DNA from 2 places in the Pseudoalteromonas sp. SaAl2 genome. Region 1 is predicted to be linked to the other one. Evidence: predicted binding sites of a transcription regulator. Region 1 holds the regulator's gene; the other holds the start of a gene.
What was found. The regulator MetJ, encoded in region 1, represses methionine synthesis genes. The targets are predictions, from matches to a motif close to TAGACGTCTAGACGTCTA.

Region 1 (16,310 bases):
CTCTAAAGCGCAGCGCCTCTTAACCTCTTTGTGAATAATTCAGTTAAAGATCTTTTTCACAAAGAGAAGGGAATGAAAAGTAAATGAGGGGAATTTAGCGCTTAGCAATTGGCATGTATAAATAATCGATAATCTACACGAATATTACTAACCAATTGAATCAAAATAGCAACTCGCTATGGTGGCTAATACATCAATAAAAATAAATTAAAAACGAATTATTCTACAGGTTAGTTACTGAAATTGTAAAAATAACGAATCAAAAAAGTACATTATGGTAAGTAGTAATTCCGGTATAGAAGGTGGCTCTGGCTATTCGTTTCAGCGTTGCTTGGACTTCCCAGAGTTTGATAAGACTACTGTATGGCTCAGCAAACCTAGAACCTAGTTACCTAGCGCCTTCTCATTAGATTTCGCTGCACTTAACCAAAACGACATAGTTAACTTTAACGCCGAGCTGCGCTAACTTTCACCTTGAACCTTTTAACTTGCTAACTTTACTCTCGCCAACTCGCCAACTCGCCAACTCGCCAACTGACTAAGGCACAAACTTTATCGGTACGCTGTCTTTGCTCGCTTGGTGCTCTGCTACGCGTTGCTGATATGTTTGCCATAACTCATCATGCTTAGCTTGTAGGTGCGAGAAGTAGCTCCAGCTAAATAAGCCGCTGTTGTGGTTGTCGTCGAAGATAAGCCTTATTGCATAATGACCAACGGGTTCTATTTTGCTGATGCTAACTTGTGATTTACCCAGCACTAGCTTCATTGGTTCATTGCCATGGCCTTGTACTTCGGCAGAAGGGGAGTGGACACGCAAAAACTCACTGCTGAAAATGCAAGTTGAGTCGTCATCAAAATAAACATCAAGGTTTTTGCTAACGGTATGATGGTGTACCTTGATCACTTGTTTCATTGTTATACCTTTGTGAGTAACCTAGAACCTAGAACCTAGAACCTAGAACCTAGGCCCTAGATCCTAGTTTTAAAATTAAAGAATAAAGCGGCTTAAGTCTTCATCTTCAACTAATGCGCCTAAATGTTTTTCAACATAAGCGGCGTCAATTACTAAGTTTGAACCTGCTTGTTCTGAAGCATCAAATGAAATTTCTTCCATTAGTTTTTCCATCACAGTATGTAAGCGACGAGCACCGATGTTCTCGGTTTTTTCGTTTACTTGCCAAGCGGCTTTTGCGATACGTTCAATTGCATCATCGGCAAACTCTACATTTACTTGTTCAGTTTTAAGTAGTTCGCGTTGTTGTTCTGTGAGTGACGCATGCGGCTCAGTTAGAATGCGTTTAAAGTCATCGGCTGTGAGTGCTTCTAGTTCAACACGAATTGGTAAACGACCTTGTAGCTCTGGGATCATGTCAGATGGTTTTGACATTTGGAATGCACCAGAGGCGATAAATAGCATGTGATCGGTTTTAACCATACCGTGCTTGGTGTTGACTGTTGAACCTTCAATTAACGGCAGTAAATCGCGTTGTACGCCTTCACGGCTTACGTCTGGGCCTGATGATTCGCCACGCTTACAGATTTTGTCTATCTCATCGATAAATACAATACCGTTTTGCTCAACCGCAAAGATAGCTTGCTCTTTAAGTTCTTCAGGGTTTACTAATTTAGCGGCTTCTTCTTCGGCTAATAGTTTAAAGGCTTCTTTAATTTTCAGCTTGCGCTTGGTCTTTTTATCAGAAGACATGTTTTGGAACATGCTCTGCAGCTGGTTGGTCATTTCTTCCATACCAGGAGGCGACATGATCTCAACATTAGGTTGCCCTTGAGCAACATCAATATCAATTTCTTTGTCGTCTAATTGACCTTCGCGTAACTTTTACGAAATGTTTGGCGCGTTGATGAGTTTTCATCACGCTGAGCTTCACCGTATGAGTCTTTCGCTGGTGGCAGTAGTGCGTCTAAAATACGTTCTTCAGCAGCTTCTTCAGCACGATGTTTAAACTTTTTAGTTTGCTGTTCGCGTGTCATTTTAATCGATACATCGACTAAATCACGAATGATGGTTTCAACTTCTTTACCAACATAACCCACTTCGGTGAATTTAGTGGCTTCAACTTTAATAAATGGCGCGTTAGCGAGTTTTGCTAAGCGACGTGCAATTTCAGTTTTACCAACACCGGTAGGACCAATCATTAAAATATTTTTTGGGGTAACTTCAGCGCGTAAGTCGTCGCTTAATTGCATACGGCGCCAGCGATTACGAAGCGCAATAGAGACGGCTTTTTTTGCTTTTGCTTGGCCAATGATATGTTGGTCAAGTTCATGAACGATTTCTCTTGGAGTCATAGCAGACATAGCGGTTCCTATTACAATTCTTCGATAGTTTGGAAGTTATTTGTGAATACGCAAATATTGCCTGCAATTGTCAGGCTTTTTTCTACGATATCACGGGCGCTCAGGTCGGTGTTTTCAAGTAACGCAGTTGCGGCTGATTGCGCAAAGTTACCACCACTACCAATAGCGATTAGGTCGTTTTCAGGCTGCACGACATCGCCGTTACCTGTAATAATCAATGACGCGGTTTCATCAGCAACCGCCAGCAAGGCTTCGAGTTTTCGAAGGGCACGGTCACTACGCCAGTCTTTTGCCATTTCTACGGCAGCTTTGGTTAGGTTGCCTTGGTGCATTTCAAGTTTGCTTTCAAAACGTTCGAATAGGGTAAAGGCATCAGCAGTACCGCCAGCGAAACCCGCGATTACTTTGCCATTATAAAGGCGTCGAACTTTACGGGCGTTGCCCTTCATTACGGTGTTACCAAGTGAAACTTGGCCATCGCCACCAATGACGACTTTGTCGTCGCGGCGTACACTTACAATAGTGGTCATGTTATTCCTCATCATCGAGCCGCGAGGGCGACTCGTAAAAGCGATTGATGAGAAGTTAATATGGGTTAATGGATTAAAATCAAGTCCAAAGCCAAATTCCACAGCCCATTATTTTGCTGCGTTTGAGTTTGTTTTTGTCACTTTCAGCTAAACGCTTGGTTTTATAAGGCCCAAGGCGTACTTTATACCAAATTCCATTTGTGCCAGTGGTTTCACGTACTTCGGCAATGAGTCCTGCAAAGGCTATTTTTGCTTTGAGTGTTTCGGCTTGAGAACGAGTTCTAAATGATCCGCATTGCATGACATAAGGGCCTTTTTGTTCAAGCTCTTTAACTTCAACTTGGATTTCGTGCTCTTTTATTTCTTTAATAAATTCAGGCGGGCGCGGTTTGGCAGGCTCAACTTTTTCTTTAGCTTTAGTCGGGTTGGCTTGTTGTTCAACAAGTTTAGGATCGGCATTGGTTTTTACATACCATAGGCCAAAGCAAAAACCACCGACCAAAAGAGTCGTTAAAATAACTAATAAAACCGGAAATGGCTTTTTAGCGGGTGGCTGTTTTTTACTGTTACGGTTGCCCGGTTTTTTATTAATAAAATCGTGTTGTGCCATGTGTGTTCTAAGTTCTAACCTTAAATCATATCTATTGGGTCGACATCTAAGCTCCAGCGCACTTTTTGTGCAAGCTTACTGGTGCTTAGGTAATCAATCATTTGTGCTAAATATTGGTGCAATAATTGACGATCAAGCGCTTGAATATGTAATTGAAAACGGTATTTTCCTGCTATTTTTTCAAGAGGAGCAGGAATTGGACCTAGCAATTGTATACCAGTTACACCGTGCACAGGAACTAAATCAGTTAAAAAATCCACCACCTGCTTAACGTTATGCCCTTGGGCGCGGACAATGGCCATATTGGTGATTGGGGGCAGTTGTGCATCTTCACGCTCTTGTAATGCAAAGCGGGCAAAATCTTGATACCCATTATTAACTAAGTCTTGTAATAATGGGTGCTCAGGAAAGTGTGTTTGCAATAAAACATGGCCAGGCTCTCCGCTTCGTCCTGCTCGCCCTGCAACTTGTGTAACCAGTTGAGCTAAATGCTCGGTCGCACGAAAATCACAGGAGTATAAGCCGCTATCTACGTCTAAAATAAGCACTAAGCTGACATCGGGAAAATGATGTCCTTTAGCGAGCATTTGCGTACCCACTAAAATTCGTGCGCCGCCTTGATTAATATCATCAAGGGCTTTTTCTAAGCTTCCCTTGCGCCTAGTTGAATCACGATCAATCCGGCTGATAGGAATATCAGCAAATTCGTTTGTTAAAAATTCTTCTATTTGCTCGGTGCCTTTGCCATTTGGAAATATTTGCGTGCTGCCACAGTCGGGGCATTGATGTGGCACTCGTTCTTGTTCGCCGCAGTGATGGCAAATCATTTGGCCTATGGCTTTATGAAACGTAGCGCTGGTGCTGCAGCGCGAGCATTCACTGAGCCAACCACATTCATGGCAAATTAGCGTAGGTGAAAAACCACGGCGATTTAAAAATACCATTACTTGCTTACCACGGTTTAAGTGTTGGCGCATTGTGGCAAGACTTGCATGGGCAATGCCTGCTTGATCTGGCTGACCTTTCATATCTAACAGCTGAAACTTGTTATCTGTACTGGTTTGCGCACGCTGAGTTAAGCTTAGCAGCTGGTATTTGCCATTAACGGCTTTGTGTAGGGTCTCTAATGCGGGCGTTGCTGAGCCCAATATTAATGGAATTTTGTGTTGATAAGCACGATACGCTGCTAAGTCTCTAGCATGGTAGCGTAAGGTATCTTGCTGTTTGAATGAGCTATCGTGTTCTTCATCAACAATGATCATACCCAGCTTTAAAAATGGTAAAAATATACTCGAACGTGTCCCTATCACAATGGCGCAACTGGCTTTTTCACAAAAACGCCATGTTTGCAGGCGTTCGTTATCAGTCAAGGCTGAATGCCAAAGCATAATAGGAGTATCAACAAAGCGGCGGCGAAAGCGGTTAACGGTTTGTGGTGTTAAGCCAATTTCAGGCACTAGTACGAGTGCTTGCTCGCCCCGTTTTAGTACTTCTTCTAGGCATTGTAAGTAAACTTCGGTTTTGCCACTGCCGGTTACACCCTCAAGTAAAAAGCTATTAAAACCTGTGCTTTGGTTTATTGATGTACAGGCAACGGCTTGCTCTTTGTTTAATACGGGTTTGGTACCAATTTGTGGCGCTTGTTGTTGCCATTGATTATCGTGTTCAATAGTTTGGCTAATAAGCTCTTTTGTCAGCAGACTATCAATGGTTTTTTTATTAAACCCGAGCGCTTTTAATTCGGTGAGTGATGATTTTCCTGATTCTGCTAATTGCTTCAATAGTCCTAGTTGGCTTTTGGCTTTTAAAGACGGAAGCTTGGCGCCTTTTTCAGTTAAGGCGACCATGTTAATACTGCTTTTATCAGGGCATTCGCCTTGGCGTAATGCGCCAGGTAACGCAATATGTATTGTTTCGCCTAATGGGTAGCAGTAATAGCGGGCGGTAAAGCGTAATAAATCAAGGTGCTGTACAGATAAAATAGGCTCTTCATCAATCACCTCTAAGAGTGCTTTAATTTTATCTTTTGGCACGTCTGTGGTGGTTTTTAGTGCAAGCACCACCGCGACTTTCTTTTGATTACCAAATGGCACAATAACCCGAGTGCCAACTTGTGGCGTTACTGATAAACCGTTAAGTTGTTCCGGTAGGCTGTAATCAAAAGTACGCTGTAGCGGAACTTTTATAGCAACTTCAACAAAACTCATAGCAACTCAACAAAAACCAACAAGACAGCTAATGTACTAAAGTTACGATAAAAAACCTATCAGCAAATGCTGGGTTTAAAGTTTTTGCTCATTTAATTAGCAAAAAACGCATTTAAAGCTTGTGGCGAGGGGGGTTGTTGCTTAGAATACGCGTCCAATTATTTTGATTTAAACGACGTATGGTGCCAGACTTCGGGTTTGGAGAGCGATGCGGCCTTAACTAGAGGTTTCTATGAAAGAAGGTATTCACCCTAAGTACGAAGTAATTTCAGCAACTTGTTCATGCGGAAATAAATTCGAAACTAGTTCTACACTGTGTAAAGACATCCACTTAGACGTATGTTCTGCGTGTCACCCGTTTTACACTGGTAAGCAAAAGATTTTAGACACAGGTGGCCGTGTTGATCGCTTTAACAAGCGTTTCGGTGCACTTAGCAGCAAGTAATTTCTGCTTTCGTGTTAAGAAAGGCACCTTCGGGTGCTTTTTTTGTGCTCATGATTTATAAAAAGTAACGGTAACTCAGTTCATTCCCTAAATTTACGTAGACTTAAATTAGAAAATCTTCCTTTGTGTATTACTTTGTTGCCAGCGATATAGACAATTTATAGCAATATTATTCTGACTAATATTTCTGTTTTTTATAATGATTATAGTTGGTGAAACACAGACAAACCCTAATTAATTCACTATATTAATTATTAATATAAATTACATTGCTGCTATTACTGTATCTAAAATGGGCTAAATTGCAGTTATTTGTCGCTATCGTCGATTATTGTTGTTGTTTTTTAGTTTGTTCAAGTTGCAGTACTATTTGCTTTAAATTCATGCAAACTTAGCTGGGTTTTTTGATGTTTTGTTAGTGTTTTAATCATGCGTTTTTAGAATTATTTACTAAAAATGCTGGCAAAACGCATAAAATTAACTGATATAGCTTATAACAGGATAGACCTGATATTGCTTGAATTTAATTATAATATAGGTATTGTTCGCTAAGAACTGCTCACTCTCACTTTAAATTTAACTTACTTGCAGGATAAAATCGCGTTATGTCAGACTTTCGTGAACAAGCATTACATTACCATGCTCACCCCGTTCCAGGAAAAATCAGCATTGAACTTACTAAGCCAGCTGAAACCGTTAATGATCTCGCTCTAGCTTATAGCCCAGGTGTTGCTGAACCAGTGCGTGAAATTGCAGCCGATCCAGCTAATGCATATAAATACACGGGCAAAGGTAATATGGTGGCTGTTATTACTAATGGTACCGCTATATTAGGCTTAGGTAATCTAGGGCCACTGGCGTCAAAACCAGTAATGGAAGGTAAGGCATTATTATTTAAGCGTTTTGCAGGTCTAGATTCAATTGATATTGAAGTTAAGCATCGCACAACTGAAGATTTCATCAATACTGTGGCCAATATTGCAGATACGTTTGGCGGTATTAATCTTGAAGATATTAAAGCGCCAGAATGTTTTGAGATTGAAAAAGCATTAATTGAGCGCTGTAGTATTCCAGTTTTTCATGATGACCAACATGGTACTGCGATCGTAACTGCTGCGGGTATGATTAATGCGCTTGAAGTACAAGGCAAAAAAATTGAAGATGCGATCATTGTATGTTTAGGCGCTGGTGCAGCTGCTGTAGCATGTATGGAACTACTTATTAAATGTGGCGCTCTGCGTGAGCACATTTACATGCTTGACCGTAAAGGGGTTATTCATACACGTCGCGATGATTTAAATGAATATAAACAACTATTTGCAAATAATACAGATAAACGTACGTTACAAGATGTAATAGCCGATGCAGATGTGTTTGTTGGTGTATCAGGTCCGAACTTGTTAGATCCAGAAGATTTAAAGCTAATGGCCGACAAACCAGTTATTTTTGCATGTTCCAATCCAGATCCTGAGATTGCGCCAGAGCTTGCACACGGTGCCCGTAAAGATCTTATAATGGCGACAGGGCGATCCGATTATCCGAACCAAGTAAACAATGTTTTATGCTTCCCATTTATCTTCCGTGGTGCGCTTGATGTTCGTGCAAGCCAAATCAACGATGAAATGAAGATTGCAGCAGTAGATGCCATTCGTAGCATTGCGAAAGAGCCTGTACCTGCAGAAGTATTAAAAGCAGCGGGTGTTGATTCTCTTGAATTTGGCCCTGAGTATATTATTCCAAAACCAATGGATCCGCGTTTGTTGCCACGTATAGCAAAAGCGGTAGCGCAAGCGGCTATTGATTCAGGTGTTGCGCAAATCGATATGCCTGAAAATTATATGGCTTAGATTGAAACGCTCAAGCAATAAAAAAACCTCAGCAATGTTAGTTGTTGAGGTTTTTTTGTATCCAATTCCTGAAGGCAGGAATGCAAACCGTAACTTAATCTTCGTTAAGTACAGGTACTTCAAGTCCCATTTCGAGCATGATTTTCTTCACTTCTTCAGGTACTTTCTCAGGGTTGTCTTTACGCAAGTCTTCGTCGTTTGGCAGTGGTTGCCCAGTAAAAGCGTGTAAAAATGCTTCACAAAGTAGTTCGCTGTTAGTCGCGTGTCGTAGGTTGTTAATTTGACGGCGGGTGCGCTCGTCGGTTAACACTTTTAGCACATTAAGTGGGATAGACACGGTGATCTTTTTCACTTGTTCTGATTTTTTACCGTGTTCTGCGTATGGGTGAATATATTCACCGTTCCATTTAGCCATAAGAAGTATCGTTGCCTCAGGTTGTTAGTTGTTTGCATAGCCTATTTGCTTTGCAAAGATGCGGAAATTCTATCGTTTTAAAAAAGATAGTCAAACACTTGTTATTTAGCCATCTAGCGAGCTAAATATCTTTACTGCTAATAAAGCTCCAGTTGCACCACAAATGCTTTGACTTATGGGGACTGATCCTCTAACCTTTTAGACGTCTAAACATCCATTTATTGTAGGTGACGTTATGAGTCAAAAGAACAAAGCAACTATCGCGGTACGAAATGGTATCGATGCTGATAAACATCATGGTGCTGTTGTGCCGCCTCTTCATTTATCAACAACCTATTCATTTGCTGATTTTGATACTAAACGCCAATACGATTATGGCCGCAGTGGTAACCCAAACCGCGATATTCTAGCTGAGACGCTGGCTGAACTTGAAGGAGGCGTTAAGGGAATTATTACGGCCACGGGTATGTCGGCAGTACATTTAGCGACCCAACTACTTAATAGCGATGATACTTTAGTCATTCCTCATGATTGTTATGGTGGCAGCTACCGTTTATTTACCTCTCTTGAGAAGCGTGGGTTATTAAAGTTAGTGGTTTTAGATTTAACGAAAACCGAAAATCATAAAAAATTATTGAAATTAAACCTAAATTAATTTGGATAGAAACCCCGAGTAATCCAATTTTACGCCTGACCGATATTAAAGCAATTACTACTATTGCTAAGCAATGTGGTGCACTTGTTGGCGCAGATAACACCTTTTTATCGCCGGCATTACAAAATCCAATCGAATTTGGTGTCGATATTGTAGTGCATTCGACAACCAAATATATCAATGGTCATTCTGACGTAGTCGGTGGGGCAGTGATTGCTGCAAGCCAAGAGTTAGGTGATGAGCTTGCGTGGTGGGCAAATAATATTGGTATTACCGGTGCGCCGTTTGATAGTTATTTGACCTTACGTGGTTTACGTACACTTAATGTGCGTTTACGTCAGCACCAAGAAAATGCGTTTATCATAGCGCAATATTTAGAAGATTCTCCTTATGTAAGCCAAGTTTATTATCCTGGTCTTGAGTCACATCCACAGCATGAGTTGGCTAAAGTACAGCAGCGTGGTTTTGGTGGCATGGTGAGTTTTGATATTAAGGGCGATGTAAATGACGCTGCAGCATTTTTAACGAGCCTTGAAGAGTTTAGTTTAGCTGAGTCACTGGGCGGCGTTGAGAGTTTAATTTGTCATCCGGCTACTATGACGCATGCCGGAATGGATGCTACTGCTCGCCTTGAAGCTGGTGTGGGTGACACGCTAATCCGTATTTCTGTTGGTATTGAAGATGTTAAAGATTTAGTGGCTGATTTAGAGCGCGTATTTAATAAAGTAAAGCCAGGTCAAGGTGGTCAAAGTGAGCAAGTTGTTGCGCAGCAAGCTACAGCTAAACAGCAAGATCAGCAATCAAGCTCATTTAAACTAACGCCTGCACATACGGCATTGTGGTAAGAATAATGGTTAATATAGTACATAAATTTGGTGGTTCGAGCTTAAGTTCGCCAGAGCGCTATCAAGCAGTCGCGAATATCATTTTAGCGAATAGCGAAGTAGGTGATTGTGTTGTGGTTTCAGCCGCAGGTAAAACAACCAATACTTTGGTTAAATTGTGGCAAAGTTACCAGCAGGGCGATCTGCAAGCTGTTAGCGACATTTTATTATTGTTAGATAATCACCAGCGAACCTTGATTGAGCAGTTATTAACGGCGCAAGCCAAGCAGCAGGCCCTAAGCTTATTGCAGCAAGAGTTGGCGCAATTAGCTGAACAAGCCAAGCTGCAAACCTTGGCGGAGTCAGCTTTACTTGCTCATGGTGAAGTGTGGTCGGCAAGGTTACTTGCAAGTTATTTACAGCAATTAGGCTTAGCTGCAAAGGGTATTGATGCGCGTCAGCTGTTTACCTTAAACGATGGGCAGTTACTGCATCAAAAGAATCAGCTAGCGTGTGCAGAGTTTGTGAGTAAGCAGCATATTAATGTGGTTACCGGCTTTATTGCCAGTGACTGCCAAGGTGAGACAATTACCCTTGGGCGTAATGGCAGTGATTACAGTGCCACATTGTTAGGTAGCTATTGTCATGCGCATCAAGTGTCTATTTGGACCGATACTCAAGGTGTATTTAGTACTGACCCTCGTAAGGTAAATAAGGCGCTTAAATATTCGAAAGTGTGTCGCGGTCAAGCAAATTTATTAGCACGATTAGGTAATCCTGTTTTACATGCTAAAACATTATCACCGTTAAAAAATACTGATATAAAGCTGGTTGTACGCAGCAGTTTTGATACTGAAGCCAGTGCCACTGAAATAGTTAAAGAAGGTTATAGTAAAGCCAAGCGCTTTATCACCACGCTAGAAAACATTGATTTACTGCGGGTGGATCAACTCAATGCAGGTGAAGTTGGGCAGTTGAGTCAGCTTATTCAACATAGTTTGCACCACTTTGTTAAGCAGGGCGATACTTACTTATTAGTACCAGGTAATGCGACTCATCAAATAGTGAGTCAGCTACAAGGGCGTGCTAATATTATTGAGTCAAACTTACATGGCTGCGCTATTGTTGCGCCAAATAACGATATAGCTCATTTATCTGTGCAGGCTTCCTCGTTGCTAAGTGAGCAAAGTTTAGCGCCTCGCTTTAGCCACCAAGATACTGAGTATGCATTACTCTTAACTGACCAAGCAATTGATAGCGATGTATTAACGCTATTACACGACAAGTTAATCAATAAAGGCCAAGAGCTTGCAGTGATCATCGCAGGTTTAGGGAATGTTGGTGAAGTGTTTATTTCACAGCTATCACAACAGCTACATCGCTTAGAACAACATTTTAGTGTGAAATTGGTAGGTTTATTACGTTCTCAGCAAATGTTATTTAGCCCAAGTGGGATTAGCTTGGAGCAATGGCACACGCAATGGGATAACGAAGCCGTTGATTATCAACAGGCTGATTTATTAACGCATATAAGTGAGCTTGATTACGAACATAAAGTGGTGATTGATATTACTGCTAGTGAATCATTTAGCTTAATTTACCCTGATTTTGTTAATTTAGATTGTCATTTGATCAGTGCGAATAAATACGCAGGTACGGCTGATAATGACTGGTATCAAGCATTACGCCACAATCTAGCTGAACGCAATTTATTTTGGCGCTATAACACATCCGTTGGCGCGGGTTTACCAGTTAACTTTGCTTTAGCTGATTTACAAAATAGTGGTGACAAAATCACGCGTATCGAAGGGGTGTTTCTGGTACGTTATCGTGGTTGTGTAGTAGCTATGATGGTAGTGTGCCATTTTCAGATTTAGTACTACAAGCGCAGCAAATGGGTTTTACAGAGCCTGATCCGCGTGAAGACTTATCTGGTCGTGACATGCAGCGTAAGTTACTTATTCTAGCCCGTGAGTTAGGTTTAACGTTAGAGTTAGATGATATTGACTTAACAGCACTGATGCCTGAGCAATTAGCACAAGGCGATTGGCAGTCATTTTTAGATAACAAACAGCAGCTAGACAGCTTTATTGCTGATAAAGCTAAGCAGGCGAGCGAGCAGGGTAAAGTGTTGCGCTATACTGGCGCTTTATCACTTGCTGATAATAAAGTCACAGCGCAAGTTGGATTGGCGTTTGCCACGCAAGGCGATGCCTTAGCTAATTTAACACCAGGCGATAATATCTTTGTGATTAACAGCCAGTGGTACAGTGATAATGCGCTTGTGATACAAGGACCTGGCGCAGGTAAAGAAGTCACAGCAGCTGGTGTGCATTCTGATTTATATTGGTTAATACAAAATCTAAAGTAAAAAGCATGCAATAAAAAAGCGCCAGTCTTGGCGCTTTTTTACGTAGCAGCGATTTTATATCGCGTTTATATCGCGACGATTAAAATAGCTCTTCTTCAGTTTTAGTATCCTCTTCAAATACATCTTCAACGTGCTGCATAACGTATTTTGTAGGGGCGGTGCCTTTTTTGAAATACTCAAAGCGACTAGTGTAATCATTCTTTTGGCTAAGTAAGCCTGTTGCTAGGTCTATACGAATTGACACTAGTCCTTCAGGTGGCTCGATTGGCGCTTCTGGCTGGTTTTTAAGTGCTACACGCATAAAATCAACCCAAGCAGGTTGAGCTGTTTTAGCACCTGACTCAGCGCCTGAAATCTGAGATTTACTCAGGTTACTATTATAGGTAGAGCGACCCAGTGGGTTACCCGGATTATCAAAGCCCACCCAAACAGAAGTCATTACGTTGCGATTAAAGCCGCTAAACCAAGTATCAACGGAGTCATTGGTAGTACCTGTTTTTCCTGATAAGTCGCGACGCTCTAACGCTTGTGCTCGCCAACCAGTACCACTCCAACCCGTTTTATGGGCCCAGCTACCGCCTCCCCAAATCGCACTGTTCATAGCATCAGCAATTAAGAATGCATTTTGCTTAGAAATAATGCGTGGAGCACATGTTACTGCGGATGCATGGCCTGTAGTGGAATCATCAAAAGCATTAGTAGATGGGCTTGTTAAATTACTATTTAAGGCAACATCACCTTCGTTAGCAGCTTCATCAGCGTCACAAGCGAGTTGTGGTTGAGTCTTAAATAGCACATTGCCAGCAGAATCTTGAATTTCACTAATAAAGTAAGGGGTAATTAAATGGCCTCCATTAGCAAACGCGCTCATACCCCGAGCAAGCTCAAGCGGAGTAATTGAGGCACTACCCAAGGCCAACGATTCACTACGGTTGATATCACTATTTTGAAAGCCAAATTTAAGTAAATGATCAGCAGTACGATTGAGTCCAACCCCTCTTAATAAACGCACGGAAATAACGTTTTTAGATTGCGCCAGAGCTCGGCGAATACGAATTGGACCATTATAAACCGCAGGGCTGTTTTTAGGACGCCATGCCACACCTAAGCTTTTATCCCATTGATTTATAGGTGCATCGTTTAAAATAGATGCTAAGGTATAGCCTCTTTCTAGTGCTGCAGAATAAATAAAGGGTTTAATGTTTGAACCTACTTGGCGCTTCGCTTGAACTGCACGATTGTATTGGCTTTGCTCAAAGCTATAACCACCTACAATAGCTTTTATGCGGCCATCATTAGGATCTAGGGATACTAAAGCACTGGCGGCTTCTGGCAGTTGACTAAGTAGATAGCTGCCGTCGTCATTTTTACGCAGCCAAATTTGAGCGCCTGGCGCTAAAATTTCATTGGCTGTTTTTGGCGCAAAACCTTGACGGTAACGAGTGATGAACTTGCGTGCCCATTTTAAATTATCCCAGTTTAGTGTGGCGTGCTCGCCATTTTTTAATAATACATCAGCGCTTTTTTCGCCTACCTCTAATACTGCGGCGGCCAACAGCGGGCCTATTTCTTTGATGGGAGCAAGTTTGTCTAAAATTGCTTGTTGATCGAGTGGTGATTGTGTCTCATGATCCCATAGATGAACCTCTGCGCCGCGATAGCCATGGCGCATATCATAAGCATGTAGATTATCTACCAGCGCTTTTTGTGCCGCGGCTTGTACGTCTGATTCTACACTAGTGTATACTTTAAAACCGGTATTATAGGCACGTTCGAAACCGTAGCGAGCGACCATTTCGGCACGTACCATTTCCGAAATATAAGGGGCATACAAATCAATTTCAGCTCCATGAAAGCGTGCTGTAATTGGCTGTTTTGACGTTTCATTGAACTCTTGCTGGGTGATAAAGCCCTCGTCAAGCATCCGACCTAGCACAACATTGCGGCGAGCTTTAGCGCGCACAGGGTTACGAATCGGGTTTAATGCAGACGGTGCTTTAGGTAAACCTGCAATCATCGCCATTTGTGCTAAATTTAATTCATTAAGCTCTTTACCATAATAAACTTGTGCAGCTGCACCGATACCGAATGCACGGTTGCCTAATTCGATTTTATTTAAGTAAAGAGCAAGTATTTCATCTTTACTAAGTAGGTTTTCAATATGTAGGGCAATAAAGATTTCTTTTACTTTACGAATATAGGCTTTTTCTCGTGTTAAGAAAAAGTTACGAGCAAGCTGCATGGTGATTGTACTTGCGCCTTGTTTTTTCTCGCCAGTTGATATTAATACTATCGCTGAACGAACTATACCTATAGGATCTATACCAATATGTTCGTAAAATCGTGTATCTTCAGTGGCTAATATTGCATCAATGAGTGGCTGTGGGATCTCATCGATACTAACAGGTATACGGCGTTTCTCTCCAAATTGGTTGATCAACAAGCCGTCTCGAGAGAATACTTGCATGGGAGTTTGTAATTGCACGTCTTTTAAAACTTGCACACTTGGGATATCGGATTTAACGTAATAATAAAGGCTTGCTAATGTAATTAAGCCCAAAAACGTGCAAATGATAAAAAATTGTAAAGTTCGTTTGAATAAAATCACTTATATTTTCCCTAAATGGACTCCCAATTAGAATCGTAGACTGATAGTATATATTGATTAAAAAATGAATAGTATTTTTTCAGATAAAAATTATAACTTGTTTATTCTTAAAACAAAGGCCGAATCGCAAACATGTTAAGCCAACTAATGAATAAGTCTTCATCAATGATGATAGGGATAGATATCGGTTCGCACGCTATTAAAGCTGTGTTACTGAATGAAACGGAAACCGGCTACCGCCTAGAGGCCTTAGCAATTGAACCTATGCCAAAAGGAACAATGTCCGAACGAAATATTCAGGACATTGAAGCGATTGGTAATATTATCACTAAATTGAAGCGTAAATTACCTAAATCGGCAAAATTTGCGGCGGTTGCTGTTTCCGGACAAACAGTGATCACCAAAGTTATCTTTATGGACGTTACGTTAAGTGATGCCGAACTTGAGTCGCAAATTGAAATTGAAGCCGATAGCTTAATTCCATACCCGCTAGATGAAGTTAGTCTCGATTTTGAAAAACTAGCAACCAATGAAGCCGATCCTACTAAAATGAACGTGTTACTTTCGGCTGCACGAACCGAAAGTGTTGAAGCCCGTGTAGGGGCATTAGAAACCGCAGGCTTAACCGCAAAAGTCGTTGATGTTGAAAGTTATGCGCTTAGCCGAGCCATGGACGTGTATTACCAACAACTGCCCAGCGATGCATTTAATAAATGTGTGGCAATGATTGATATAGGGGCTGTGCTGACCTTAGTAAGTGTGGTACTTGCAGGTGAAACTATTTACACTCGTGACCAAGTGTTTGGTGGCGATCAATACACTAATAGCATTGTTGCTTATTATAATAAAAGCTTTGATGAAGCTGAAATAGGTAAAACAACCGCTGATTTACCGCCTAACTATACGTTTGAAGTATTAGCGCCTTTTCAAACTTCACTGTTACAACAAGTTCGCCGTGCTGTACAGATGTTTTTGACTACCAGTGGTAAAGAGCAAATTGATTATATTATTTTGACCGGCGGAACAGCCATGATTAATGGTTTAGATCGCTTGTTAATAGAAGAGCTTGGTATACATACAATTGTTGCCGAACCATTTGAAAATATGGATATATCACCTAGAGTTGATCGTAATGTAATGCAGCGTCACCGAACGCAGTTTGCCATTGCTACAGGGTTGGCATTAAGGAGCTTTTCATCATGCCACATATAAATCTACTGCCATGGCGTGAACAGCAACGTAAACAATCTCAGAATAAGTTTGCCACTACTTTGTTTTTAGTTGTGCTATTGAGCTTTTTAAGTATGTATATGTTAAGTACATATTACGGCAATCTGCGTGATGGACAGAATGTTAAAAATAATTTTTTAACAACCGAAATAGGTCATCTAGATACGCGTATTCGCGAAATTCGTGAGTTAGATAAAAAGAAAGAAAACTTACAACAGCGTATGCGTCTTATTGAGGATTTACAGAGTAGTC
Region 2 (16,310 bases), 230 kb from region 1:
TTGTGTGATTCGTTAAGTGTTCGGGCATAACCGTCTAGCACAGTTAAAGTAGTACCAAACATACATAAAAAGGCGATAATCGATACTAGTGGCCTTGCCCACTCGCCGATTGTGAAGGCGTACATATCAATCAGCTGCTTTGCAAACGCCACGCCGCCTAGCTCTATATTTGCGCTTTGTCCGTATTGCACTAACACACCGAGTGAAAAGAATACTAATGCCAGCCCTGCGGTTAACCAGTAACCCAAATTAAAATCAAATAACCCCTGCGTTCTCGTTACCGTTTGTTGGCTTTGTTTTTCTTTAAGCCACAATGAGCTTAATGCTGAAATTTCAATCGGTGCTGGCATCCAGCCCATTAACGCCACTATAAAACCCAGCATAGCAAGCTCGTACGGTGACGGGCCAATATAATCAGCAGGTGCCATTGGGCCGTTACTAAATGCAATCGCGAGGGCAATTACGGTTGCTAGTGTAAGTAGCCCCATAATAGCCTTTGCGACGTTATCGAGCGCTTTAAAATGGCCAAGTAATAAAATAACTAAACACACGGTTAGTATTGACCAACATAATAAGGTCACTGAAATACTAACAGGCAGCGCATAATGCAGTAAGCTTGCCGTTAACAATAAAACCCCCGCGGTATTCACCACCGCAGCAATTATATTCAAACCAATAAAACTGTAAAAAAACCACGGTCCTTTACTTTGATAGCCTTCCACCAGGCTTTTTTAGTAGCTAGCGTGTACTCTATACCAAAGCGAAAAAACGGATATTTAAGAATGTTTACCACCACAATTAGCCAAAATAACTGCCAGCCAAAGATTGCCCCTGCTTGCGTTGATGCTACTAAATGAGAACCACCAATTGCCGCTGTAGCCATTAAAATACCGGGGCCAAGTGCGTTTAAACGGGTTTGCCAAGTTGATACTACTGATTGCATGTGTGTGCTTACTATATTGCTTTTATTAATAAGCAAGTTACAGCGTTTTACTGAGGATTGAAAGTGAGAAAATTAGTGGAAGATTAAACGGTTCGCTAGATCCTAGTTACCTAGAACCTAGCGCCTTTATTTTTTAACGCAAGTCCATTTCTTGAACTTTTTCGTGAGCAATTTCAGGTGTGGTACTCACTGGTTTTTCGTGTAGGTTCGCTTTAATTTGTCCTTTACGATGTTTTAGTGCCGCATCGAGTTTTTTAGCCGCGTTTTTAATTGCAGGATAAAGAACTTCATCTTCACCTTTTACTGATAAACGCGCGCCTTCATAAATAGTGCTAATTTCTGCTTGGAGCTTATGATGCTCTTTTGAAAGAATAATATCGAGTGCGATCAGAGATGGAAAATGGCTCGCAATTTTTGAAAACTTTTCGTTGATGTGTTCTCTAATAGAGTCAGTAACGTCAACATGGTGACCAGAAAGATTAATTTTCATAGGGTATCCTTTTTTTTTGTTACCTCAACTCTAGTATTGGGGGCTATTTGAATTAACACAAGCAGAAAACTCAGAAATATGATATTTATTTGTTATTAAAGGTGATTAAGATCAATTTGAGGACATTAAATATGCAAAACCCCGCATGATGCGGGGCTTTCAGCGCGATTGTTGATTTTGTATATTAAGTGTACGAACAACAGTAATCGGCAAAATCAGCCACTTTTACTTGGAAAGTAACGTTCGCATCAACGTTAAATGACTCACCTGCTGACATTGTTTTCCATTCGCTCTCGCCTGGTAGTAAAACTTGCCACTGACCGCCATTGAGTTCCATTAATTCTTTTTTGCTAGTGGCGAATTCAAACTCACCCGCTTGCATAAAGCCTAATGTTTTGGTGCTGCCATCTGCAAAAATTACCGTACGGCTTGAAACTTTACCGTCAAAGTACACGTTTGCTGTTTTAACAACACTTACATTATCAAACTGAGACATCCTCACTCCTGTTTATTTAAGTTTATAATTTTAATTATGTTCACAGTGCCTGATACATCTAAGGCTTGCAAGTGTAGTGATGTGAAAAAAGTTCATTTGGCTTCGGGCTTCGGGCTTCGGGCTTCGGGCTTCGGGCTTCGGGCTTCGGGCTTCGGGCTTCGGGCTACCAGTGTAGGTCGTGCTTTAGCGCGTCAAGTGGTTTTCGTTTAAATAAATGATTAAACAGAGATAGAGAAGGCAAGGCACAGCCTTTTTATAGTTCAGGTTTTAAGAAGATTTTCGATACTTTTGTGTGATACTTTAATTTGTAATATTTAACAGGCCTACTTTTTAAGGATTAAAGCTTAATGGTAATAAATAACAAAGAAAACTCAAAATTTTTTAAGACATTAATATACCTAAGTTTTTTAACTTTTTTTCTTCCAACTCTTTTAGTAATTTCCCAAATTATTTTCACTTACCCTCAATTATCTTTTTCTCATTCAAAGCCAGAAAATTGGTCAAATATCACAAATACCTTCTCACTAGCTATAGAACTTTTTAAAGTATTAATTTCAGTAACAGGTGTTTTTGGTTTGTGGTATAAAATTACTCAAACGGAGAGACAAATAAAACAAGTTGAAAGTAAAGACAATTTTTCAATTTTCATTCAGCATAGAGAATACATTATTGATACATTGAAAGAACAATTAATTACAATTGAAAGTCAAAATAATTACTCAAGCCACCCATCAATATTTTACATAGCTTTATTTCCTGAAAACACCCCAAAGAAAGTAATAAATTTTGACGTTACCTCCAAAGTTCCACCTATTGAATTTCCAAACTTTTTATTTGCGATTAAGTCCATTAATCATTCCATTGAAGTCAAGAAAGAAGAAATAACTGAACGATATGTAGAAGGAATGATTAATGAAATCCAAAAAGACTTCGAGCCTTTTGGGTTTAGGTTCATAATAGGAAGCTATAACATAAGTGAGCTAGCTAGCGTAATAAAAACAGCTTCAGATTTACTAAGGGTAATTAATTATTTTGTCCCCATGAACTCTCGCGAGCTAGAAGCAGCTATCTACTATTTCAATCAAATATTGCTAAATGAGCTAATTAATCCTTATAAAAAAGAAGTGTATTAATTCATTATTTTATAAAATAAGCATAAGGCTTTTGATAAAAATAACGCACGAAACAAGTTTCAAGCCTACAAGGTCTTACAAACAATTGAAAAAAGCGGCAAGAATAATCAGGCGCAAGCGCCATAAAATCGGTGATAAAGCTCCCAAAACAATCGGGGCTGAAGCACCCTCCTACGATTTCTCCTTGGCACTGTGCTTCAAATAATTTTGATCTGAAAGCTTATGGCTGACGGCTTTGGTTCTGGTTGACGGCTCAGGCTGTTGGGTTTCGCTGCGCTCTACCCAACCTACCAACAAAAAGCCCGCACTGCGTTTAGCACAGTGCGGGCTTTTAAATTTTAACCGTTAAAGATTAAAACAATTCGTTTGCTTTGCTAACGATGTTTTCTACCGTGAAGCCAAAGTGTTCAAACAGCTCGTTAGCAGGTGCAGACTCACCAAAGGTGGTCATACCTACTACTGCGCCGTTTAGGCCTACGTATTTATACCAGTAGTCTGCAATGCCAGCCTCTACTGCTACGCGGCGTGAAACTGCAGCTGGTAATACGCTTTCTTTGTATGCAGCGTCTTGTGCATCAAACACATCGGTTGATGGCATTGATACAACGCGTACTTTTTTACCTTGCTTACGTAGCTCAGCCGCTGAGTCTTGCGCTAATTGCACCTCTGAGCCTGTGGCAATTAAGATAAGCTCTGGCTCGCCATCACAGCTCAGTACATAACCACCTTTTTTCACGTCGCTTAATTGCTGCGCTGAACGAGTTTGTTGAGCAAGACCTTGACGCGTAAAGATAAGTGACGTTGGGCCGTCTTTACGTTCAATGGCTTGTTGCCAAGCAATCGCAGACTCAACTTGATCACACGGGCGCCAGTTAACTAGGTTCGGCGTTAAACGCATGCTAGCAATTTGCTCTACTGGTTGGTGAGTTGGGCCATCTTCACCTAAACCAATTGAATCATGGGTATAGACAAAAATGCTTGGCACTTTCATTAATGCAGCCATACGTACAGCGTTGCGTGCGTATTCCATAAACATTAAGAAAGTCGCACCGTAAGGAATAAAGCCCTTGTGTAGCGCAATACCATTCATAATCGCAGACATACCAAATTCACGCACACCATAATAGATGTAGTTACCGCTGGCGTCATTTGCTTCGATACCTTTAGAGCCTTTCCAGATTGTTAGGTTTGAACCGGCTAAATCCGCAGAGCCACCCATAAATTCAGGTAACAATGGGCCAAATGCATTTAATGCATCTTGCGATGCTTTACGTGATGCTGGATTTGCTGGGTTTGCGTCAAGCTGCTCAATATACGCTTGTGATTTCTCGCTCCAATCAGCTGGTAACTCACCACTGGTACGGCGTTTGAACTCTGCTGCTAATTCTGGATGTGCTGCTGCGTATGCGGCAAACTTTTCATCCCAGCTCGCTTCAAGTTGCTTACCTTTTTCTTTGCCATCCCATTGTGCATAAATATCAGCTGGGATTTCAAATGCTTCACCGGTCCAACCAAGGAACTCACGTGCAGCTTTAATTTCGTCTTCACCTAATGGTGCGCCGTGACAATCGTGGCTACCTGATTTGTTCGGTGAACCGTAACCAATCACAGTTTTACAACAAATTAGTGTTGGTTTGTCGGTGATGCTGCGTGCTTCTTCAATGGCTGCACGGATAGCGTCTGAATCATGGCCATCAACGCCACTAACTACATGCCAGCCGTAGGCTTTAAAACGTGCTGGTGTATCATCGCTAAACCAACCTTCCACTTCACCGTCGATTGAAATACCGTTGTCATCCCAAAATGCAACTAACTTACCAAGGCCTAATGTACCTGCAAGTGAACATGCTTCGTGAGAAATACCTTCCATTAGGCAACCATCACCTAAGAATGTATAAGTATAGTGATCAACGATATCGTGACCTTTACGGTTAAACTGTGCCGCTAATGCTTTTTCAGCAATCGCCATACCTACCGCATTTGTGATCCCTTGACCTAATGGGCCCGTAGTAGTCTCAATACCTGGTGCATAACCATACTCTGGGTGACCCGGTGTTTTTGAATGCATTTGACGGAAGTTTTTAATTTCCTCAATTGGCAAATCATAACCACTTAAGTGCAAGAGAGAATAAATAAGCATTGAACCGTGGCCGTTTGAGAGTATAAATCGATCTCTGTCTACCCACTCTGGATTCGTTGGATTGTGATTTAGATAATCGCGCCATAGTACTTCTGCGATATCAGCCATGCCCATAGGGGCTCCAGGGTGACCAGATTTGGCCTGTTGTACTGCGTCCATTGATAAGACGCGAATAGCATTTGCAAGTTCTTTGCGAGACGGCATGAATTCTCCTACCTTTAACTGTATTTGCGCTGGTTATTGTGTGTTTAACAAGAACACCCATTCTTACTTATTGTGGGGGCTGTGTGCAATTAAAAACCTGATTAAATTGGGCATTATGAATTTTTTTTAAGAACAAAATGTTATTAGTAATTTTATTTAGACGTCTAGGCGTAAAAAAACTATGCAAGTAACCTTGTTTTAGATAAAATACGCCCCTTAATTTTTTAGCGCTAATACCGACGTTTGTGAAGCGCAATATTTGTGAGCAGAAATACAATGGCAAAACATTTATTTACTTCTGAATCTGTTTCTGAAGGTCATCCGGATAAAATCGCCGATCAAATCTCTGATGCGGTACTTGATGCTATCCTAGAGCAAGACTCTCATGCCCGTGTTGCGTGCGAAACTTACGTAAAAACCGGTATGGTGATGGTTGGTGGTGAAATCACTACTAGCGCATGGGTTGATATTGAAGAGATCACCCGTAAAACAGTGCGTGAAATTGGCTACACGCATTCAGACATGGGGTTTGATGCAGACTCATGTGCAATTTTAAACACGATTGGTAAGCAATCACCTGACATCAACCAAGGTGTTGACCGTACTAGCCCAGAAGAGCAAGGCGCTGGCGACCAAGGCCTAATGTTTGGTTACGCATGTAACGAAACTGAAGTGCTAATGCCTGCACCAATCACTTATTCTCACCGTTTAGTACAGCGCCAAGCGCAAGTACGTAAAAGCGGCGAGCTAAACTGGTTACGTCCAGATGCAAAATCACAGGTTACGTTTGCATACGAAAACGGCAAGCCAGTAGGCATTGATGCTGTGGTACTCTCTACTCAGCACAGTGAAGACATTTCACAAAAAGATTTAGTAGAAGCGGTGATGGAAACTATTATCAAGCCGGTACTTCCTGCTGAGTTAATTACTAGCGCAACTAAGTTCTTTATCAACCCAACGGGCCGTTTTGTAATTGGTGGACCTATGGGTGACTGTGGTTTAACTGGCCGTAAAATCATCGTTGATACTTATGGCGGCATGGCACGCCATGGTGGTGGTGCATTCTCTGGTAAAGATCCATCAAAAGTTGACCGTTCAGCTGCATACGCTGCACGTTACGTTGCTAAGAACGTAGTAGCGGCTGGTCTTGCTGATAAGTGTGAGCTACAAGTGTCTTACGCTATTGGTGTTGCAGAGCCTACGTCAATCAGTGTTGAAACGTTTGGTACAAGTAAGCTTGAAGAATCACGTTTAATCGAACTTATTCGTGAACATTTTGACTTACGTCCTTACGGCTTAATTCAAATGCTTGATCTTGAGCGTCCTATTTATCAACCAACTGCGGCTTATGGTCACTTTGGTCGCGATGAATTCCCATGGGAACGCACAGATAAAGCTGACGCACTTCGCGCCGCTGCTGGCCTTTAATTCCAGCCTTTGTGTGAATGTAAAAAAAGCGCCGTTTGGCGCTTTTTTTATGTCTGCTGATTATGTGCTTTAAGTAATTTATTCACAAAGAGCTTGAGAGGCGCTGCGCTTTAGAGAAGTCATTATAAAATAATAGCTAGAAGTGACTCGGTGCTAAGATCTATTCGAAGCCCGTAGCCGTTTTACCTAACTTCCTAACCTATCAATGTAAGTACTTTTTCATACCCAGCGACCCCCCAAACGATCATCAATATCAGTAACGCTAAACTAACCGCCGCAGAAGCAATGTCTTTCGCTCGACCAGATAGTACGTGGTACTCAACCCCAACTCTATCGGTTAACGCTTCAATGGCTGAGTTAAGTAGCTCAACAACTAATAAAAATAAAAAGCTAACAATCAGTATTACCCAATGTTGTGGTGATTGCGCGAACCAAAATGATAATGGCAATAACACAATCCCTAACGCCAATTCGGTTCGAAAAGCTGACTCTTCTTTAAACGCTGCTTTAAAGCCTTTAATAGAGCATTTAGTTGCTTTAATAATACGCCCAAGACCAATGCCGTTGGGCTTATTAATTAAGTTTATTTCTGGTTTATTCATTTTTTTATATCTTAAATTTGCGTAATCTAAACTTAACTTTCAAAAGTTGTTCAGAATCGAATAACAACGATAAAGGTCGATTTTACCGGTTTATTAATCATCAACAATAAAAAGCTTATTATTAATTCAATATAACCCGAACTCAATGCAAAATACCTTAAGCACAATCTCCTGCTTGACTTATCTGTAGCGCAGGAGTGTATTCTTTCGTATTGAGCTTTTGACGTAACCTAAGTAAGGTTTTTAAAGCGCTTTTTAAACCAACTTTATTGCTTATCCAATGCGGGATTGCCCCACCCGGATCTGCATAAACGTCATGGGTAAGGGTTAAACTGCGACCTTGTTCGGTATTTTTTTCATCTAATAACCAACGGGCTTTTAAATCCTTTATTCTAATTACTGAGTTAACCTCTGCTTTATAATCAGGATAAGCTGTAATTATTAACTGTGTTTGAGAGGGGCTCAATCGTTGATAGCAAGAATAACTTACCATATCTCGATCTGTAACCGGCCACGGCGAATCAAGCTGCGTATATACTATTGTTTCTGAACTACTGAGCCGAGACAGCACTTCAACAAAGGTGACATTTTCTATCCATAACGGAGCTTGCTGCGTGTCACTCAATAGCGCCATAAAATCATCAGCACTACTGCCATGTACTGTGATGCTTCCACGCACTTCTAATATGCCGTTTTCATGCTTTTTATAGGAAATACTAGCGCCATCTTGCTGCTTCCATAGCTGCCATTGTTTTTCCTGAGCTGGCGCAGTTAAACAATAAAAAGCAGTAATAAATAACAGTAATTTAGTTAGCATTCACATTCCTTTGCGTTGCTTATTACAAACGCTTATTGCCAATAAGGCTGAATTTTAAAGGACGCTTGACGGCTTTGCTCCATCGCTGCGACTAAAAACTCTGACTTTTTCTCAAGCCAGCGCTGAATTTTTGCAAGCTCTTCGTCGTCTTGTCCCGCACATAACTGCTTTAAGTATTCCAGCGTACTTAACTCATAAATCCCATGAGAAATGTCTAACCAAGGAATACGAAATTCGCTGCGCTCTTCTTTATCGTACAACGCACCTAAACAATTACCACTCAGCAGGCTGTTTTCTAAACGTGCCCTAAGATTTAAGTACTCTTTAGAGCTAATAGCTTGTTGCTCTGGTAGTAATTGATGTAAGTCTTGCCAATCTTTATTAAATAATCGGCTTGCAATATCAGCCACAGGTTGCTCAGCAGCTTGATATTCTGCTTGGCTCCAGCTCTTACGCCATTGCTTATTAACAAGCCAAGTGGTTAAAGCTAATAATAGTCGGTTATAGCGTGCGGTATGAAACAGTTTATTAATATCATCAATACTCGGCTGTAACTCTTTTAAGTCATTTATGACTTGAGTTAGCTCAGGTGCACTGTTTATTTTTTTATAGTAAGCGTGGCGTTTTGAAGTATACGTTTTTAACTGAATAGCGTTTTCTACCCAAGCAAGCTCGCTTAACAACCATTTTAACTCCACCCGCAAAGATTCAGTGGTGCTTTTATCAACGATGTCATCAAACAACCAAAATGTATGGCGAATTAAGCTAATACCATCTGTTACACGCTTAAGTGTTTTTAAACTTGGTTTATTGAAATAACATTGTTCATGCTTTTGCACAAAACGAATGCCAAAGCCAATCGCTGCTATTAATGCTTGTTCTTGCGTTGGCTTTTTAGGCAATGATACAAAGCCTATAGATTTACTCGGCTTTAGCGGTTTTTCATCCGCTAAACGGTAGCCCCTTGCGGCCTTTGAATATAAACCTAAGCGGATATTATTTTGTGCCACTAATTTGTCAGCTAAGGCAAAGAGTTCATCGCGGCTGCCTTCCACCAACTCAATTTCAAGTTCACAGATTGGTTCCATTTGCCCAGATGCTGAAATTTCTCCTTTGTCTAAAACCACTTCAATTTTTGCACCGCTGTCGGTTTCGATTAACCAAGTACGGCGAATAAAGTTAGTACTGAAAATAGGATATAAGTTTGCTGCAATTGCGCTCACTTGCATACCATGAGGCCAGATACTGCTATCAAAAGCGCTAATGTCTGGACGATTGCTCTCAAGTGGTAAGTTATATTCAGGGCGTTGATGTAGCCCCCCATCACTTCACCTGCAAGCTTAATTGTTTGCTCACATTGGCTATCAGAACAACGCGTTCTAAAACCAATATCAAGCGCTCTAAGCTCACGACTTGGCGTATCGTAGTATGCATTTTGCAAACTTCGAGAAGGCTTATTTGTAACGGTTTTTGCAAATTGAGTAATTAACGCGGGGATCAGTGGAACAACGGCATCTGACACCAAAAACTTCAGTTCTATCTCAGTATCCATTAGGCTTGAGGATTACCTTTAAAATAAATAAGAGCTCAAAATAAACAAAGCACAGCTGTAATGCAAATTTTTTAGTGAGATTTCCCCTTCTCCAATGTAAAGCGATTACAATATCAGCCTTGCTATTGGCGTGCTAAATCCATACTATCTCTATACTTATACGAATAAATTGCCGTAACAATCACGGTTACATTAACAGGGTAGATTGATGTTAAAACATTATTTATTAGCTTTATTACTAAGTGCGGTTGCTTTTGTAAGCCACGCTGAAGAAGCCAATGCAGCAAGCGACGACAATACGGCTTATATTGTTGATAACCTATATACGTTTATGCATTCGGGTTCGAGTAAAAACTACCGAATTATTGGCTCAGTTGATGCAGGTACAAAGTTGACGCAATTATCAGCAGAAGAAAATGGCTTTATCAAAGTTATTGATGATAAAGAGCGTGAAGGCTGGGTTGAAGCTAAGTTTGTGTCAAAAGCAGCAGGAATTCATCAACAGTACCGTACTTTGAGTGAAGAAATGGCATCAATGCAAGAACAACTTCGCCAAGCACAAATTGAATTGCCACAACTACAAGAGCAAAATCAAACACTGACAGACCAAAATACCGTGCTGTCTGAGCAAATAACTAAACTTAAAAGCACCTTAAATGCTGAACGTACGCAAAAACAACAAGCGGGTGCAAAAGAGAAGCGTCAATTACTTACCTATGGTGGCGCAATTGCATTTATTGGTTTGTTCTTAGGGATTATCTTAACTATTGTATTATCTCGTCGTAAACGTTACGACGGTTGGGCATAAGCGATAGCTACATATATTTGATACTAAAAAAGCACCCTCGGGTGCTTTTTTATTTATAAACTCATTACAAAAGGTTAATCCAACCTCAAGCCTTTATCTTGTTTTATCTTTTCAATCACCATATAGGTATGGTGGGTTCCTACTCCAGGAATATCGACTAAATCACCCAATACCTGACGGTATTCGTCCATATCAGACACCCGTATTTTTAAAAGATAATCATAGCCACCAGCGACCATGTCGCATTCAACAACCTGATCTATTTTTAAGATATGTTCACGGAACACTTTAAATACAGCCGTATTCGATGTTACTAATGACACCTGTACGTGCGCTAATAAGCTCTGATTAAGTTTTGCTTCGCTAAGCTTTGCAAAATAACCTTCTATATAGCCTTCTTGCTCAAGTCGTTTGACACGGTCTAAGCACGGGCTAGGGCTTAAGTTAACCTGCTTTGCGAGGTTAACATTAGAAATTCTGCCGTTTTTTTGCAGAACGTCTAAAATTGCTAAATCGATACGATCAAGCAGGCGTAATCTATTGGGACTTGTCATAACAGAATTTTATGCGGATAAGTTTAAGGTATGCCCTGTAAATTATCGTAAATCGGGAAATTTAACCAGCATATTCTGCTGGAATTTAATTAGAATGCACGCATTAAACAACATGATAATCGAGCAGCAAACTTTTTTAGCTGCAAGACTCCACACTTTTGAGGTTACTTATGTTATTCAACGGCGATTTGACTACAACGTGTCCAATTCGACAAAAAAATCCGTGACTTTTACCGCATTGACGAAAATGCAGTAATTGATCATATTTTACCCCTTGCCGAAGTAGGCGTTAAAGCCCGTAGTCGTGCATGGGAACGTGCGCGTCAAATAGTTCACAATATTCGTAAAGATCAAGATGGTCAAAGCGGTGTTGATGCACTTTTAAATGAATTTTCACTTTCGAGTGAAGAAGGTGTGGTACTAATGTGTTTGGCAGAAGCCTTGCTTCGTGTGCCAGATAAAGCAACTCAAGATACCCTTATCCGCGACAAGTTAGCAAAAGGCGACTGGAGCTCACATTTAGGCAGCAGCGACTCTTTATTTGTTAATGCATCGTCTTGGGGTCTTCTGGTTACCGGTAAAATGGTTAACTACACAGACAAAACCAAAGAACAGCAATTTGGCGTGTTGAAAAAAACCATTGGCCGTTTAGGTGAGCCAGTAATTCGTAAGTCTGTGAACTTTGCGATGAAGATCATGGGTAAGCAATTCGTTATGGGCCGTACCATTGACGAAGCGATTGAACGTGCAGCAGAAACCGAGCGTAAAGGCTATGTGTATTCATACGATATGCTAGGTGAAGGCGCACGCACTATGAAAGATGCTGAGCGTTATTATCAAAGTTATTTAAATGCGATTCACTCGATTGGTAAAGCAGCAAATGGCCGTGGCCCAATTAAGAGTCCAGGTATTTCTGTAAAACTCTCTGCAATTCACCCTCGCTATGAGTTCACTCATAAAGAACGTGTAATGGAAGAGATTGTGCCTAAGCTTAAAGAGCTGGCGCTTGTTGCTAAAAGTTATGATATCGGCTTTACCGTTGATGCTGAAGAAGCTGATCGTTTAGATATTTCACTCGATGTTATTGAAGCGGTATTTAGCGATGAAGACCTAGCAGGTTGGAATGGCTTTGGCTTAGCAGTACAGGCTTATCAAAAGCGTGCGATTTTTGTTATTGAATGGCTAACTGATCTTGCTACCCGTGTTGGTCGCAAGTTAATGGTACGTTTAGTAAAAGGTGCATATTGGGACACAGAAATCAAAACCACTCAACAAGATGGTTTAGACCACTACCCAGTATTTACCCGTAAAGCAACGACTGACGTTTCCTATAAAGCATGTGCAATTAAAATGCTTGAAGCCCGTGACGTGCTTTACCCACAATTTGCCACACATAACGCCTATACAGCAGCGACTATTTTAGAAGTTGCTAAAGGCGATCACGATGGATTTGAATTCCAACGTTTACACGGTATGGGTGAATCTTTATTTGACCAAATCGTAACGCAAGAAAAAATTCAATGCCGTGTTTATGCACCTGTTGGTCAACACGAAGACTTACTTGCCTACTTAGTACGTCGTTTACTTGAAAATGGCGCTAACTCATCATTTGTAAACGCTATTGTTGATACAACTCAGCCAGTAGAAGCATTACTGCCAGATCCCGTTGAAACACTGCAAGGTTTACGTAATAAGTACAATACTCAAATCAAAATGCCAATTGATTTATATGGCGCAGAACGTGCTAACTCAAAAGGCATGGATTTAACAGACATTAACGTTATTACGCCATTTAAAGAAAACCTAGATTCGTGGTTTGAAGAACACCGTATAAACGAAAGTGATGTACCTGAAGGTGCACTTGCGGTTAAAAATCCAGCCAATCACAAAGAAGTCATTGGTCATGTAAAACTGCAAAACAGCGATGAAATGCTCACTTTACTTGAAAACGCCGAAACTGCGTTTGAATCTTGGTCGCAAACACCAGTTAAAGAGCGTGCTAACTTATTACGTCGTATTGCGGATATTTTAGAACGTCACCACGATGAGCTAGTAGCTATTTGTATTAAAGAAGCGGGTAAAATTGCTCAAGACGGTATTGACGAAGTGCGTGAAGCCGTTGATTTTTGCCGTTACTACGCAGCCCGTGCAGAGGAGCTTAGCGAAGATGAACGCTTTGAAGCGCGTGGTGTGATCTTATGTATCAGCCCATGGAACTTCCCGCTTGCGATTTTCTTAGGTCAAGTCGCTGCGGCCATCGTGACCGGTAACACAGTAATCGCAAAACCTGCTGAACAAACAAGCTATATTGCGCTTCGCACCATTGAGCTAATGCTCTCTGTTGGTCTTCCTGAATATGTTGTGCAACCAGTTATTGCCCGCGGTAGTGAAGTCGGTAAAACAATCGTACCTGATGAGCGTATTCAAGCAGTTATGTTCACAGGTTCGACAGAAACAGGCACTATCATTTCACAAACATTAGCTGCACGTAACGATATTCAAGTACCGCTAATCGCAGAAACCGGTGGCCAAAACTGTATGATCGTTGATTCAACTGCACTTCCAGAGCAAGTGGTTGATGATGTCATTAGTTCAGGCTTTCAAAGTGCCGGTCAACGTTGTTCAGCACTTCGAGTATTATTTTTACAAGAAGACATTGCTGATGGCGTGATAGAGATGATCAAAGGTGCACTTAAAGAGTTGCACGTAGGCGATCCTTCTTTGCTTTCGACTGATATTGGTCCGGTAATAGACGAAAAAGCACTGAAAAGCTTAAACGACCATGTTGAATACTTAAAAGGTAACGCGACACTGCATTATCAATGTGACATTCCTGATAACAGTGAAAATGGCGCTTATTTCTTTGCACCTCGTTTATACGAAATCAAAGACTTATCAGTACTTAAACGTGAAGTATTTGGCCCATGTGTGCATATTATTCGCTTTAAAGGGACTGAGCTTGACAGTGTTATTGATCAAATTAATGGGACTGGCTTTGGCTTAACCATGGGCATTCACTCTCGCATTGAAGAGCGTTGTGAGTACCTAGCTAAGATGTCGCGTGCAGGTAACGTCTACGTTAACCGTAACATGATTGGTGCAATTGTTGGTGTGCAACCGTTCGGTGGTCGTGGGTTATCAGGTACTGGTCCAAAAGCCGGTGGGCCTAACTACTTACAACGTTTAGTGAAAGAAAAAGCATCACCAGATAACGTGCAAATGACAAACCTAACTCCAGACGAGCTTGATTTACACCACTACTCAGGTGCAAACGAACAAGTTGATAAGTTAATGGCAAACTCACTACGCGATGAAAAAATTTGGCGCGCAACCCCACTAAATGACCGTGTTTCGGCTGTACGTCAGTTACTCGCAAAAGTTGCTACCGTTGATATTATCGACGAGCTTGCCGACGATTTAGCGTTAACACTTGCCGATGCGCGAGCTCAGCTTAACCGTCTAGAAAAGCACATGCGTAAATTTACGACACTGCCAGGGCCAACGGGTGAATCAAATACCTTGCACCTCGAAGCACGTGGTTGCGTGGTATGTTATGCCGATAAGAGCACATCATTTAACTTTTGGGCTATCTCAATCATTACGGCTCTTGCAGCGGGTAATACCGTGATCACTGTAGCGTCAGAATTATTTTATGACGAAGCAGTGGCGTTTAAAGATAAATTTATCTCTACAGGCGTTGCAGAAGGTGTATTCCAAGTAGCTAAACCGAACCAGTTACAAGCTCTTTTAGCCCACCCTCATTTAGCCGGCGCTTTAGTTGCTGCGCGTTCGTCGCGTCTAGGTTACTTTAGCCAACAGCTAGCACAGCGCAAAGGCGCAATCTTGCCAGTAATAAGCTCTGAGTACTACGATACGCTTATTAAGCGCTTAGTAACTGAGAAGACTATAAGTATTGATACTACGGCCTCAGGTGGTAATACATCACTGATGACCTTGGTTGAAGACGACGAGTAAAGTTAACGACTAACTATTTAAGGGCGCTTTTAAGCGCCCTTTTTTATAAAATTAATAACTGTAATTATTATAATTATTTACTATTAAGCATAAAATAATAAAACCACACCTAATAATTATTACTCAGGCCAATCTTGCAGGGCTTTTAAACTAAATTCATAACCATCAAAACTAAGCACACTTTGTTCTGGCGTAATTTCTAACACTTCAAAGTCGCCAAAACTATCGCCTTCATACAACTCACGATTATTTAGCTTTATCCAGCGTTTTTCTACCGAAGAAGAGTAAATATGTGCTTGGTATTTGATGTTAGGCAAAATAGCCAACAACCCGTCTGGTAACAGCTCTATCGGCTGAGCATAAGATGAATTTTTAGTACCTTGAGTCACTTGATGTGTCTGTGTTTGCTCAGTGTCTTGTATAGCTCGAGCAAAGGCATTTTTAAGTTCACTTGGTACTGCATTTAACTCATCATCTGTTACTGTTGTAGGTTTAGTTACTGTATTAGGCTCACTAATAGGCTTACCTAACACCTTGTACTTACTTAAATCGACATTACTTGAATTGGTATTAATTCCAGTTGGCTGAGCAAATTGTGGTTGTTGACTCGCCATCACTTGGTACTGCGACACAGGGGGGACATTGTATACTTGTTGGTAACCATTTGGCGTTTGTATTAGCATCGGCTGGCTTTGTGGATAGGCTGGAACGGAATTCACAGGCACTTGTACCCATTGATATTGTTGAGTTTGGTTAGGGTTGCTCGAGGGCACCATCATTTGTTGAGCTGGCTGATTAACTTGCAGCCCTTGCGCACTGGATGCAGCCTGTTCAACGGTGCTATTATCTGTTGGCTCATCAATAACATCTACACTTGGCTCTTTTATAACTGAAGTGTCACCTTGAGCTTCAACACTGACTTGTGCTTTAATGTTATCAACTGAGTTCTTTTCAGATTGTAACCACTTCCCAAGCGCAAACCCTCCTATTAGCGTCAGTGCTAAAGCGAGAACTATACCTAATGACATAGCAATAAAACGATATCGTTTTAATTCTTGTTGTTGTTTAAGTTGCTGAGCACTTTGATCGTAAGCTGATGCTTCATCATGGTGTTCAGATTGTTTTAATGCATCTAATAAATACGACATAATTTACCATTTCTAAAAAA

Region 2: metK (methionine adenosyltransferase) is a predicted target of MetJ. The motif match lies at 5,564-5,581, and genes of this name have one in related genera.

What each region holds. Positions count from the first base shown of each region.
Region 1 is NZ_CM129605.1:3,064,348-3,080,657, reverse strand. It holds gene ACU8V8_RS14550 (gamma-butyrobetaine hydroxylase-like domain-containing protein) at 539-913, opposite strand; partial or broken gene hslU (HslU--HslV peptidase ATPase subunit) at 989-2,316, opposite strand; gene hslV (ATP-dependent protease subunit HslV) at 2,328-2,846, opposite strand; gene ACU8V8_RS14535 (SPOR domain-containing protein) at 2,926-3,456, opposite strand; gene priA (primosomal protein N') at 3,477-5,663, opposite strand; gene rpmE (50S ribosomal protein L31) at 5,896-6,108, shown strand; gene ACU8V8_RS14520 (malic enzyme-like NAD(P)-binding protein) at 6,714-7,955, shown strand; gene metJ (met regulon transcriptional regulator MetJ) at 8,050-8,370, opposite strand; partial or broken gene metB (cystathionine gamma-synthase) at 8,606-9,870, shown strand; partial or broken gene metL (bifunctional aspartate kinase/homoserine dehydrogenase II) at 9,876-12,220, shown strand; gene ACU8V8_RS14500 (penicillin-binding protein 1A) at 12,300-14,828, opposite strand; gene ACU8V8_RS14495 (pilus assembly protein PilM) at 14,961-16,040, shown strand; gene ACU8V8_RS14490 (PilN domain-containing protein) at 16,028-16,310, shown strand, end outside.
Region 2 is NZ_CM129605.1:2,835,580-2,851,889, forward strand. It holds partial or broken gene ACU8V8_RS13410 (NRAMP family divalent metal transporter) at 1-883, opposite strand, end outside; gene hpf (ribosome hibernation-promoting factor, HPF/YfiA family) at 1,077-1,433, opposite strand; gene ppnP (pyrimidine/purine nucleoside phosphorylase) at 1,618-1,929, opposite strand; gene ACU8V8_RS13425 (hypothetical protein) at 2,277-3,062, shown strand; gene tkt (transketolase) at 3,415-5,406, opposite strand; gene metK (methionine adenosyltransferase) at 5,683-6,834, shown strand; gene ACU8V8_RS13440 (diacylglycerol kinase) at 7,029-7,436, opposite strand; gene ACU8V8_RS13445 (START domain-containing protein) at 7,594-8,253, opposite strand; partial or broken gene ACU8V8_RS13450 (CYTH and CHAD domain-containing protein) at 8,286-9,805, opposite strand; gene ACU8V8_RS13455 (TIGR04211 family SH3 domain-containing protein) at 10,014-10,613, shown strand; gene ACU8V8_RS13460 (winged helix-turn-helix transcriptional regulator) at 10,688-11,167, opposite strand; partial or broken gene putA (bifunctional proline dehydrogenase/L-glutamate gamma-semialdehyde dehydrogenase PutA) at 11,338-15,142, shown strand; gene ACU8V8_RS13470 (general secretion pathway protein GspB) at 15,262-16,290, opposite strand; gene ACU8V8_RS13475 (ExeA family protein) at 16,303-16,310, opposite strand, start outside.